DNA from 3 places in the Streptomyces sp. NPDC005576 genome. Region 2 is predicted to be linked to each of the others. Evidence: riboswitches for the same ligand, from Rfam matches in the RefSeq annotation. Region 2 holds a riboswitch; each other region holds the start of a gene.

What was found. A riboswitch is a leader RNA that binds a small molecule or an ion and turns the genes downstream of it on or off. The one in region 2 is predicted to bind cyclic di-AMP.
Region 1: it holds a riboswitch for cyclic di-AMP, as region 2 does, so the genes downstream of both, ACFYPN_RS24850 (LysM peptidoglycan-binding domain-containing M23 family metallopeptidase) here and ACFYPN_RS06680 (M23 family metallopeptidase) in region 2, are expected to answer to the same signal.
Region 3: it holds a riboswitch for cyclic di-AMP, as region 2 does, so the genes downstream of both, ACFYPN_RS32785 (M23 family metallopeptidase) here and ACFYPN_RS06680 (M23 family metallopeptidase) in region 2, are expected to answer to the same signal.

What each region holds. Positions count from the first base shown of each region.
Region 1 is NZ_JBIAJC010000014.1:128,123-131,323, forward strand. Features, by position in the region: gene ACFYPN_RS24845 (SGNH/GDSL hydrolase family protein) at 1-552, opposite strand, end outside; gene ACFYPN_RS24850 (LysM peptidoglycan-binding domain-containing M23 family metallopeptidase) at 727-1,638, opposite strand; cyclic di-AMP (ydaO/yuaA leader) riboswitch at 1,643-1,798, opposite strand; gene ACFYPN_RS24855 (tyrosine-protein phosphatase) at 2,227-3,030, shown strand; gene ACFYPN_RS24860 (DUF6126 family protein) at 3,133-3,201, opposite strand, start outside.
Region 2 is NZ_JBIAJC010000003.1:109,694-112,894, reverse strand. Features, by position in the region: gene ACFYPN_RS06685 (GntR family transcriptional regulator) at 1-227, opposite strand, end outside; gene ACFYPN_RS06680 (M23 family metallopeptidase) at 566-1,330, opposite strand; cyclic di-AMP (ydaO/yuaA leader) riboswitch at 1,343-1,511, opposite strand; gene ACFYPN_RS06675 (pitrilysin family protein) at 1,729-3,111, opposite strand; gene ACFYPN_RS06670 (pitrilysin family protein) at 3,138-3,201, opposite strand, start outside.
Region 3 is NZ_JBIAJC010000032.1:19,844-23,044, forward strand. Features, by position in the region: gene ACFYPN_RS32780 (aldo/keto reductase) at 1-391, opposite strand, end outside; gene ACFYPN_RS32785 (M23 family metallopeptidase) at 568-1,623, opposite strand; cyclic di-AMP (ydaO/yuaA leader) riboswitch at 1,635-1,788, opposite strand; gene ACFYPN_RS32790 (PP2C family protein-serine/threonine phosphatase) at 2,136-3,201, opposite strand, start outside.

The sequences.
Region 1 (3,201 bases), on a different contig from region 2:
CGAGCGGAGGGACCAGAGGTCGAGCACCGGGCAGTGGTAGCGGTCCGCGATGGCCCGCAGGTGGACGTTGTAGGTGGCGATCTTGCCGCGCATGTGGCGCAGCACCGGCACGCCGCGGGTGTCGAAGCCGGTGGTGACCATGACGGTGCCGACCGCGTCGGTGAGTTCGGCGACCGCGCGCTCGAAGCGTTCGGCCAGGTCGTCGGGGTCCGTGCCGGGCCGGATGACGTCGTTGCCCCCGGCACAGAAGCTCACCAGGTCCGGGGCGAGCTTCTTGGCGCGGGGTACCTGCTCCTCGACGATCTGGTCGAGGAGTCGTCCGCGTACCGCGAGATTGGCGTACCGGAATTCTCCGTGCGGGGAATCGGAGTTCGTCGCCCCGTCGAGGACGGGAAGCTGATCCGCGAGGAGAACCGCGAAACGGTCCGCCCAGCCGACATAAGTCCCGTCGGGTCCGGGGTCTCCCACTCCTTCGGTGAAACTGTCGCCGATCGCCGCGTACGACCCGATGATGTCTGTCTTCTGGATTCTCGAACCGTCTGCCACGACCACATATCCTGCCTCTTCCCATGTGACCTGTGCGACCGTAAGAGGGGGTTGACGTGGGGTGAGATAGACCACCCGGTCAGTTTTTGGTAAAGCCGGAATAAGTAGAGGGGCGGCACGCTTGCGCGTACCGCCCCTCCAAGCCCTGACGGATCGTGACGACCGTCAAGCGGAGTTGTCTCAGATGGAGACGCCGTGGAGACGCAGGTAGGCGATCGGGTCCACGTCCGAGCCGTAGCTCGGGGTGGTGCGGATCTCGAAGTGGAGGTGCGGGCCGGTGACGTTGCCGGTGGCACCCGAGAGGCCGATCCGCTGGCCGCCGGTGACGGTCTGGCCGGCCTGGACCATCAGCTGCGACTGGTGCGCGTACTGGGAGTACATGCCGTCGGCGTGCTTGATGATGACCTCGTTGCCGTAGGCGCCGTCGTAGCCGGCGGAGACGACGGTGCCGGGGCCGACGGCGCGGATGACGGTGCCGGTGGCGGCGCTGAAGTCGGAGCCGGTGTGGTAACCGCTGGACCACATGGAGCCGGAGGCGTGGTACTGGGTCGTGACGGTCGCGTTGGCCACCGGGGTGGTCCAGCCGGAGCTGTTGCTGTCAGCGGCATTGGTGGCGGTCGCGGCGGACTCCGTCGCGGTCGCCGGGGCGGTCTTCGTTCCGGTCGTGGCCGCCGTCTTCGCCTCGGTCTTGACCTCGGTCTTCGTCTCGGCCTTCGCGGAGGAGGCGGCCGAGGAGGACGCCGTGGACGCCGAGCCGGACGCCTGGGCGCCGAGCGTCAGCTTCATGCCCGGGAGGATCAGGCTCGGGTTGCCGCCGACGACCTCGCGGTTGTCCTGGTAGAGCTTCTCCCAGCCACCCTTGATCTTGTGCTGGGCGGCGATCTTCGCCAGGTAGTCGCCCGGGACGACCTTGTAGGTCTGGGCGGACTGCTGGGCGGACTGGGCAGCGGCGGGGGCCGACTGCTCAGCGGCGTGGGCGCCCGTGGCTCCGAGGAGCGGCAGGGCGAGAACGGCGCCGCCGGCTCCTACGGCGAGGACGCCGCGAGCGATCGGGCCGGACTTCTTACGACGGTGCTTACCCGGGATGGGCATGGTGAATTCCTCTCCGGCGCCTACGAGGTGAGCTGTCGGGTTCGGGCTGGAGATGCCCGGTCGCATGGAAACGCGACTTCACCCCGAGCCGTCCGGAACAACTCCGGTCGGCGGCTTACCTGGGTCCCCCGCTCCTGCCACGCATCAGTGAGTGCGAATTCCGGACGGCGGCAGGATTAGGCGGTCCGTCCGGAGTGATGGTGAACGTAATCGAGCCGGGCCGGACGGAACAAGCCATCGCAAGCGGAACGGAATCCCCGTGGCGATATCGGCCCGCTTTACCGGTCACCCTCCGTGGATTATGGATCTTGGCATTCCGCACGGCGGAAGGACCGCCCTCCGGCGACTCGGCCACGCAGGGTCACGGATATGATCCCGCTCACCAGATCACCCACCATTTCCCCCATAAACGGATGATGTTGGCTAAATTCAATACATTACGGACATGTCGCGCAGGTCACTGATGACGGTTCCTCAGCGACCGAGGAGCCGCCCGCGGCACTTCGGGTCCGAGGAGCGATGTCGTAGGGTCGCGACGAGCCGACGTCGGCGAGCAGCGCCGGCGCCCAGAAGCACCGAGGAGCCGCTGTGACGCAGGTGCCGCAGTTCTCGCCGGCCGAGCCCGAGCTGAGCGGGGTCCGTAACTTCCGGGACGTGGGCGGACTGCCCACCACCGACGGACGACGGGTACGGCACGGGAGGCTGTTCCGCAGCGGTCACCTCGCCGCCGCCACCGCTGAGGACGCCGTCTTCCTCGGCCGGCTCGGCCTTCACACGGTCTTCGACTTCCGCAATGCGGCCGACCAGAAGCTCGACGGCTTCGACGTGGAGCTGCCGGGTGTGCGCAACGTCCGCATCCCGCTCTCGGACCCCGCCGACGGGGCGGGTTTCTGGCGTCTGGTGCGGGAGGGCGACCTCGCTCAACTGCGCTCGCTGCTCGCCGACGGCAAGGGCAGGGCGCGCATGCTCGCGTCGTACCGCTCGATCATCACCGACCGCACGGCCGAGCACAGCCGGGTACTGCACGCGCTGGCGGAGGACAGCGTGCCGGCGCTGATGCACTGCGCGGCGGGCAAGGACCGGGCGGGTCTGACGATGGCGGTGACCCTGCTGGCGGTCGGGGTGGAGCGCGAGGCCATCGCGGCGGACTACCTCAAGTCCAACGACGCCCACCGCCGGTACCGGCTGCGGCGCGGCGACAGCGCGGACCCCGCGGTCTCCGCCGAGGTGCTGAGCCTGCTCAACCCGCTCTTCGGCGCGCACATCGACTACCTGGACGCCGCCTTCGCCACCATCGAGGAGGAGTGGAGCACCTCGGAGCGCTACTTCGCCGAGGGGCTGGGACTGTCCGGGGAGGTCCGGGAGCGACTGCGCGAGAGGCTGCTGGACTGAGTCCGTGCGTCCGGATCGGGCTGGATCGGGCTGGGGCGGGGAGCCCCGCAGCGGCGAGTCGGGACCGTCGCCGTGGGGCCGCCCCGGCGTGAGCGGGACCCGCTACCGGTTGCCGCCGGCGACGGCGAACAGGATGTAGAGGAAGGCCGCGACGACGTGCCCGGCCACCAG
Region 2 (3,201 bases):
TCGGCCGCCTCCTGCTCCGTGGGCTCGGCGACGCAGGCGCCGGCGTGCCTGCGGGTGACCACGAACCCCTCGGACTCCAGGGTCCGCAGCGCTTCGCGCACCGGCACGCGTGAGACGCCGTAGCGCCGCGCCAGGAGTTCCTCGGTGAGGCGACTGCCGCGTTCGTAGACGCCCGAGACGATGTCCTCACGGATTGCCGTGCATACCGAGTGCGCGGGAATGCGCATGTCCGAACCTCCGCCTTAATCCCCGCGAAACGCGGCCGATCGAAGCCTGCACCGTGACTCTATTGCAATCTGCGTGAATTTCCGATGGCGTACCGGAATTCGCACATATCTTTTGCCTGCGGTGTCTGCCTGCGGGAGGGGTTTCGGGTGATATGCCGAAGCCGCGATATGCCGGAGCCCCGGCGCGGGGCCGGGGCTCGGGGGCGATCGGCACGGGTCCGGGCCGGCCTCCATCGGTCGTCGGTCAGGGGTGTCCGGCGGCGGTCGCGCCGGACGGCGGGCGACCCGGGCGGGGTCGGGCGCCGTGGGCCCCGGCAGCGGCGGGTGGGGCCGCGGGGTCAGGCGGTGAGGCCGTGGGCCCGCAGATACGCCACGGGGTCCATGTCGGAGCCGTACTCCGGTCCGGTGCGTGCCTCGAAGTGCAGGTGCGGGCCGGTCGCGTTGCCGGTGGCGCCGGAGAGGCCGATCCGCTCCCCGGAGGAGACGCTCTGGCCGGCGAGGACACCGATCGAGGAGAGGTGGCCGTACTGGGTGTACGTGCCGTCGGTCATCCGCAGCACGATGTTGTTGCCGTACGCGCCGCCCCAGCCGGCCTCGACGACCGTGCCCGCGCCCACGGCGAGGACGGGGGTCCCGGTGGCGGCGTGGAAGTCGACGCCGGAGTGGCTGCCGGAGGACCAGAGGGAGCCGCTCGACTGGTAGCCGGTGCTGATGTAGGAGCCCGCGATGGGCAGGTGGAAGGAGTTCAGCCGGACGCGCTCGGCGGCGCGCGCGGCGCGGGCCTTCGCCTCACGGGCTTCCCTGACCCGTACGGCGGCCTCGGCCCTGGCCTTGGCTTCCGCCTTCGCCCTGACTTCCGCCCCGCGCTGCTGGGCCTCCGCCTGGTCGGCTATCCGGTCCGCGATGGAGTCGCCGAGCGTGACGGCCCCGATGAGGCCGGTCGAACCGGGTGACGGGGTGGTGGGGCCGACGGCGAGTGCCGGGGAAGCCATCGAGCCGACGACGCCGGTCGCGGCGAGGGCGCAGGCACCGGCGAACCGGGCGGTGGTACGCGTCAGACGGCCCGGGGCACGATGGGTCCCGGTGGCACGGGTGAACGCCATGGAGGAGCGGATCCTTTCCTTCCTTCTCGCCTACCGGGTTAGCTGACGGGTTCGGAGCAGGAAGGTCTCCTACGGGCGTTCGCGTCTCTCACGAGACGCGGGTGCCCGATTCACCCCAGGGACTTCACGGGTCCCCGGCTCCCCAGGCTCGCGCCTGACGGGGACTCGGCGATGACTGTCCGGCACCGCGAGTGCGGTACACAGTCGACGGACAGCCGGACCGACGCTAGGCCGCGGCGCTTTCGATCACCAAACGGACAGCGGGTTTTGTAGCACATCCCACAGGGCAGACGGGCATGCTCCCGGCAAAGGGGACAAACAGCGCGACCCCGGCGAGAGATCTCCCGCCGGGGTCGCGCTGCCGGGGCGTACCCGGTCGTCGTGCGAAGGACGGCCGGTCAGCCGTTCACGACCGTCACCTCGCCGATGCCCAGCGCGCGGACGGGCTCGGCGATCTGCGACGCGTCGCCCACCAGGACCGTCACCAGCCGGTCCACCGGGAAGGCGTTGACCACCGCGGCGGTCGCCTCGACCGTGCCGGTCTCGGCGAGTCGTGCGTACAGGTGGGCCTGGAAGTCGTCGGGCAACTGCTGCTCGACCTGGTCGGCGAGGGTCGCCGCGACCGAGGCCGCCGTCTCGAACTTGAGCGGGGCGACCCCCACGAGGTTCTGGACGGCGGTCTCGCGCTCGGCGTCCGTCAGCCCGTCCGCCGCGAGGGTCCGCAGGACCTTCCAGAGGTCGTCGAGCGCGGGGCCCGTCGACTCGGTGTCCACCGAGCCGCTGATGGCCAGCATCGCCGCACCGGCCGGCCCGGAGTCCGGGCCGCCGGCGGTGGAGCGGAGCACCTGGGCGAAGGCGCGTACGCCGTAGGTGTAGCCCTTCTCCTCGCGCAGCACCCGGTCGAGCCGCGAGGTGAGCGTGCCACCCAGGCAGTACGTACCGAGGACTTGGGCGGGCCAGACACTGTCGTGCCGGTCCGCGCCGATGCGGCCGATGAGCAGCTGCGTCTGCACGGCTCCGGGGCGGTTGACGATGACCACGCGGCCGGTGTCGTCCGCGGTGATCGGCGCCACCGGGCGGGGGGTGCCGGCGTTGCCCGACCAGTCGCCGAGGGTGTCGGCGAGGAGGGCGTCCAGGTCGATGCCGGTGAGGTCGCCGACGACGACCGCGACCGCCGTGGCGGGGCGGACGTGGGCGTCGTAGAAGGCGCGGACGGCGGCGGCGTCGATCCGCCGCACGGTGTCCTCGGTGCCCAGACGCGGGCGCGACATCCGGGCGGTGGCCGGGAACAGCTCCTTGGAGAGCTGCTTGGCCGCGCGGCGCGCGGGGTTGGCCTGCTCGTGCGGGATCTCGTCCAGGCGGTTGCCCACCAGGCGCTCGATCTCGCTGTCGGCGAAGGCGGGGGCCCGCAGCGCCTCGGCGACCAGGCCGAGCGCCTTGGCCAGCCGGGAGGCGGGCACCTCCAGCGAGACCCGGACGCCGGGGTGGTCGGCGTGCGCGTCGAGGGTGGCGCCGCAGCGCTCCAGCTCGGCGGCGAACTCCTCGGCGCTGTGCTTGTCGGTTCCCTCCGAGAGGGCGCGCGCCATGATGGTGGCGACGCCGTCCAGTCCCTCGGGTTCGGCGTCGAGCGGCGCTTCGAGGTGGATCTCGACCGCGACGACCTGCTGGCCGGGGCGGTGGCTGCGGAGCACGGTCAGCCCGTTGGGCAGGGTGCCGCGTTCGGGCGCGGGGAAGGCCCAGGGACGGGCGGTTCCCGGGGTGGGCTGCGGGTGGAAGTCCATGGCTACTCCAGTCACGGCGGCGTCGCTCACTTGCCGTCCTCCTCGTCGGCGTCGGTCTCCGCGCCGTCCTCGGCAGCGGTCCCGTCGTCC
Region 3 (3,201 bases), on a different contig from region 2:
TCTCGTCGTCGAAGTGCGTGTAGTAGAGGTCGATGTGGTCGGTGTCGAGCCGCCGCAGGGACTCCTCCACCGCGCCCTTGATCGTGTGGGGGGCGAGTCCCCGGTACTGGGGGTGGGCACCGACCTTGGTGGCGACGACGACGTCCGCGCGGTTGCCGCGGGCCTTGAGCCACTTGCCGATCAGCGTCTCCGACTCGCCGCCCTGGTTTCCGGGGGCCCAGGCCGAGTACGAGTCGGCGGTGTCGACGAAGTTGCCGCCGGCCGCGGCGTAGGCGTCCAGCACCGCGAAGGAGTGCGCCTCGTCGGCGGTCCAGCCGAAGACGTTGCCGCCGAGAGCGAGCGGGAAGACCTCGAGGCCGGACGTTCCGAGCTTGCGAAGGGAAGTAGCCATGAGGGTTTCAACGGAGCGGACGCCCGACCGTATTCCGGCTCCGGGCCTCGGAAGCGGCTTTTGTCGGCCGTTCCAACAGCGGCTCCGGCGCGCTTCCGGCAGGATCCTGGCAGCACGGAGGGTCCGGCAGCCCTGACGTCGGGGGAGCGTCGGGGCTGCCGGGGATGAGGGCGGCGTCAGACCGTGAGGCCCATGCCGGTCAGCCAGGCCATCGGGTCGATGCCGGCGCCGTCCGGGGTGTGGACTTCGAGGTGGAGGTGCGGGCCGGTGACATTGCCGGTCGCTCCGACGCGGCCGATGGTGTCGCCGGTGCTGACCTGCTGGCCGGCGACGACGTCCATGGAGGACTGGTGGCAGTACCAGATCTCCGTACCGTCGTCGAGTTCCAGGACCGTGCGGTACCCGTACGAGCCCGACCAGCCCGCCGACTTGACCGTCCCGCCGTGCACGGCCTTGACCGGGGTACCGGTCGGCGCCGCAAAGTCGAGGCCGGTGTGGTGCCCGGAGGCCCACATGGTGCCGGCCTCGCCGAAGGTGGAGGTGATCGTGTACGCGGAGGTGGGGAGCGAGTAACTGGCGGCGAGCTTGGCGAGTCTCTCGGCCTCGGCCTTCTTCGCCGCGGCCTCCTCGGCCGCCCTCTTCTCCGCCGCGGCCTTCGCCGTGGCCGCGTCCTGCTGCTTCTCCGCCTCGGTGGCGGCCTTGGTCGCGGCCGCCGCCTCCTCCGCCGCCTTGGCGTCCGCGTCGGCGGCGGACTGCTGCTGCTCGGCCTGCTGGAGGATACGGGCGCGCAGTGCCTCGCCCGCGTCGGCGGCACCCTGCTCGGTCTTCGCGGTGGTGAGCCCGGCCGCGGTGAGCGGCGCGGACGCCACCACCGGCGCGGTGGGCGTGTCGGACTCGACCGCGGTGATCAGAGCACCCAGCCCGGGGAGGGACTTGGCGTCGGGAAGACTGTCCGCGAGCGAATCGGGAAGGGAGATGGAGACCGGCGGCTTGCTCTGCGCGGTGGCCATGCCGCCCGCACCGACGGCCGCGATGACGCCGACGCCGAGGACGGTGGAACTACGCGCGAGACCGCGCTGCTTGGCCACGCGGTGCCGGCCGCGTACGGGGCGGAGGGAATCCTCGGTGGGGTTCCATTCCTCCCAGGCCCTGTCGGCGTCGCCGGGGAAGCCGAACCCCTCACGGGTGGCAAAGGGTGACGGGGCCTCGGGGGCAGGCTGGTTGGACGCCACGTGGGCGCACTCCTTTCCTTCCTTCTCGCCTACCGGGTTAGCTGACGGGTTCGGAGCAGGAAGGTCTCCTACGGACGCCCGGTGTCTCTTCCGAGACACAGGTGTCCGATTCACCCCAAGAAGGTGGTTCCCCGGTTCCCTTGCGGAATTCGGCGCTCGCGCACGGCGCCGTCTCTGACGACGGCTGGGACGACCGCGCTGCGTTATCGAACGTTAATAGACAGACGGCTCCGATTCCAAGCCGCTCCCCTTGATCATTCCTGCTTCGGGCCGGGATTTACCTGGGCATTCATGCACTCATCGGGGCGACTTGCGAGCAGACTCCGCACCCCGGATTATCTGACGGTATGTCATCTGTTATCGAGCGGCACCGTGCTGCTACGGACCGTCGCCGAGTCGGCCGAACCTCCACACACCACCCCGACGGGCCCCGAGGGACACTGCCGGACGCCGACGGACACCGTCGGCGTCCGGAGGGAGATCGCAGAGGCTCCGGGAAGGCCGTAATCGCGTCAGCGGCCCACGATCGGCACGGTGGTCCGGCGTGCCGGCTGGTCCTCCGCCGGCCGGGCGACCGCGAGCAGCGCCAGGTCGTCCGTCGAACGGCCACCGGTGTGCAGCCGGACGTCGTCGGTGAGTGCCGAGAGCAGCTCGTCGGGACCGGGGAAGATCCGGCCGCGCAGCCGCTCCGCCGGGTCGTAGAACACACCCGCCCGGTCGCGCGCCTCGGAGAGCCCGTCCGTGTAGGTCAACAGCGTCGCGCCCGGCGGGAGGTCCCACTCGTCCACCCGGTCCGGCCAGGTGCCCAGGGCCATGCCGAGCGGCAGCGCGGGCGTACTGGGCCGCAGCACGTCCAGCGCTCCTCCGGCATGCAGCAGCAACGGTTCGGGGTGGCCCCGGTTGACGATCCGCAGTGTCTCGGAGCCCGGCGGAATCTCGGCGAGCACCGCGGTGACGAATCCCTCCACCGGATCGAGCCCCCCGCGCCGCGCCGCGTCCCTGGCCAGCGCGCGCTCCAGCCGCTGCGCCACCCCCTCCAGCGACTCCTCCTGCTCGGCGGCCTCCCGGAACGCGCCGATGATCACCGCCACCGCCTCCACCGCGTCGAGCCCCTTGCCCCGGACGTCGCCCAGTACGAGGCGTACCCCGTACGGGGTGTCCGCGACGGCGAACAGGTCTCCGCCGACGTACTCGTCCGCCTGCGCCGCCTCGTACCGCGCGGCGACGTGGAGTCCGCCGACCCGGTCGGCCGGCACGGGAAGCACCGCGCGCATGGCGGTCTCCGCGATGATCCGGGCAGAGGCGAGCTGCTCGTTGCCGCGTCGGACGACTCCGTTGATGACGAGCGCCAACACGGCCGCGGTGGCCACGGTGAGCGTCTCGATGATCGGAACGATCTGCCCGAGCGTTCCCACGTACACCCGCATCGCGATGACGGCGGTCAGCGACGCGACGCCGATCCGGACGGTGCCGGCCCGGGAGGCGAACGGCGCGGCGATCAGGGGAGCAGCGACGAACAGGGGCACCGCCGTGAAGCGTGGCGGTGACGCGATGTCGAAGACGAGCCCGCCCACGATG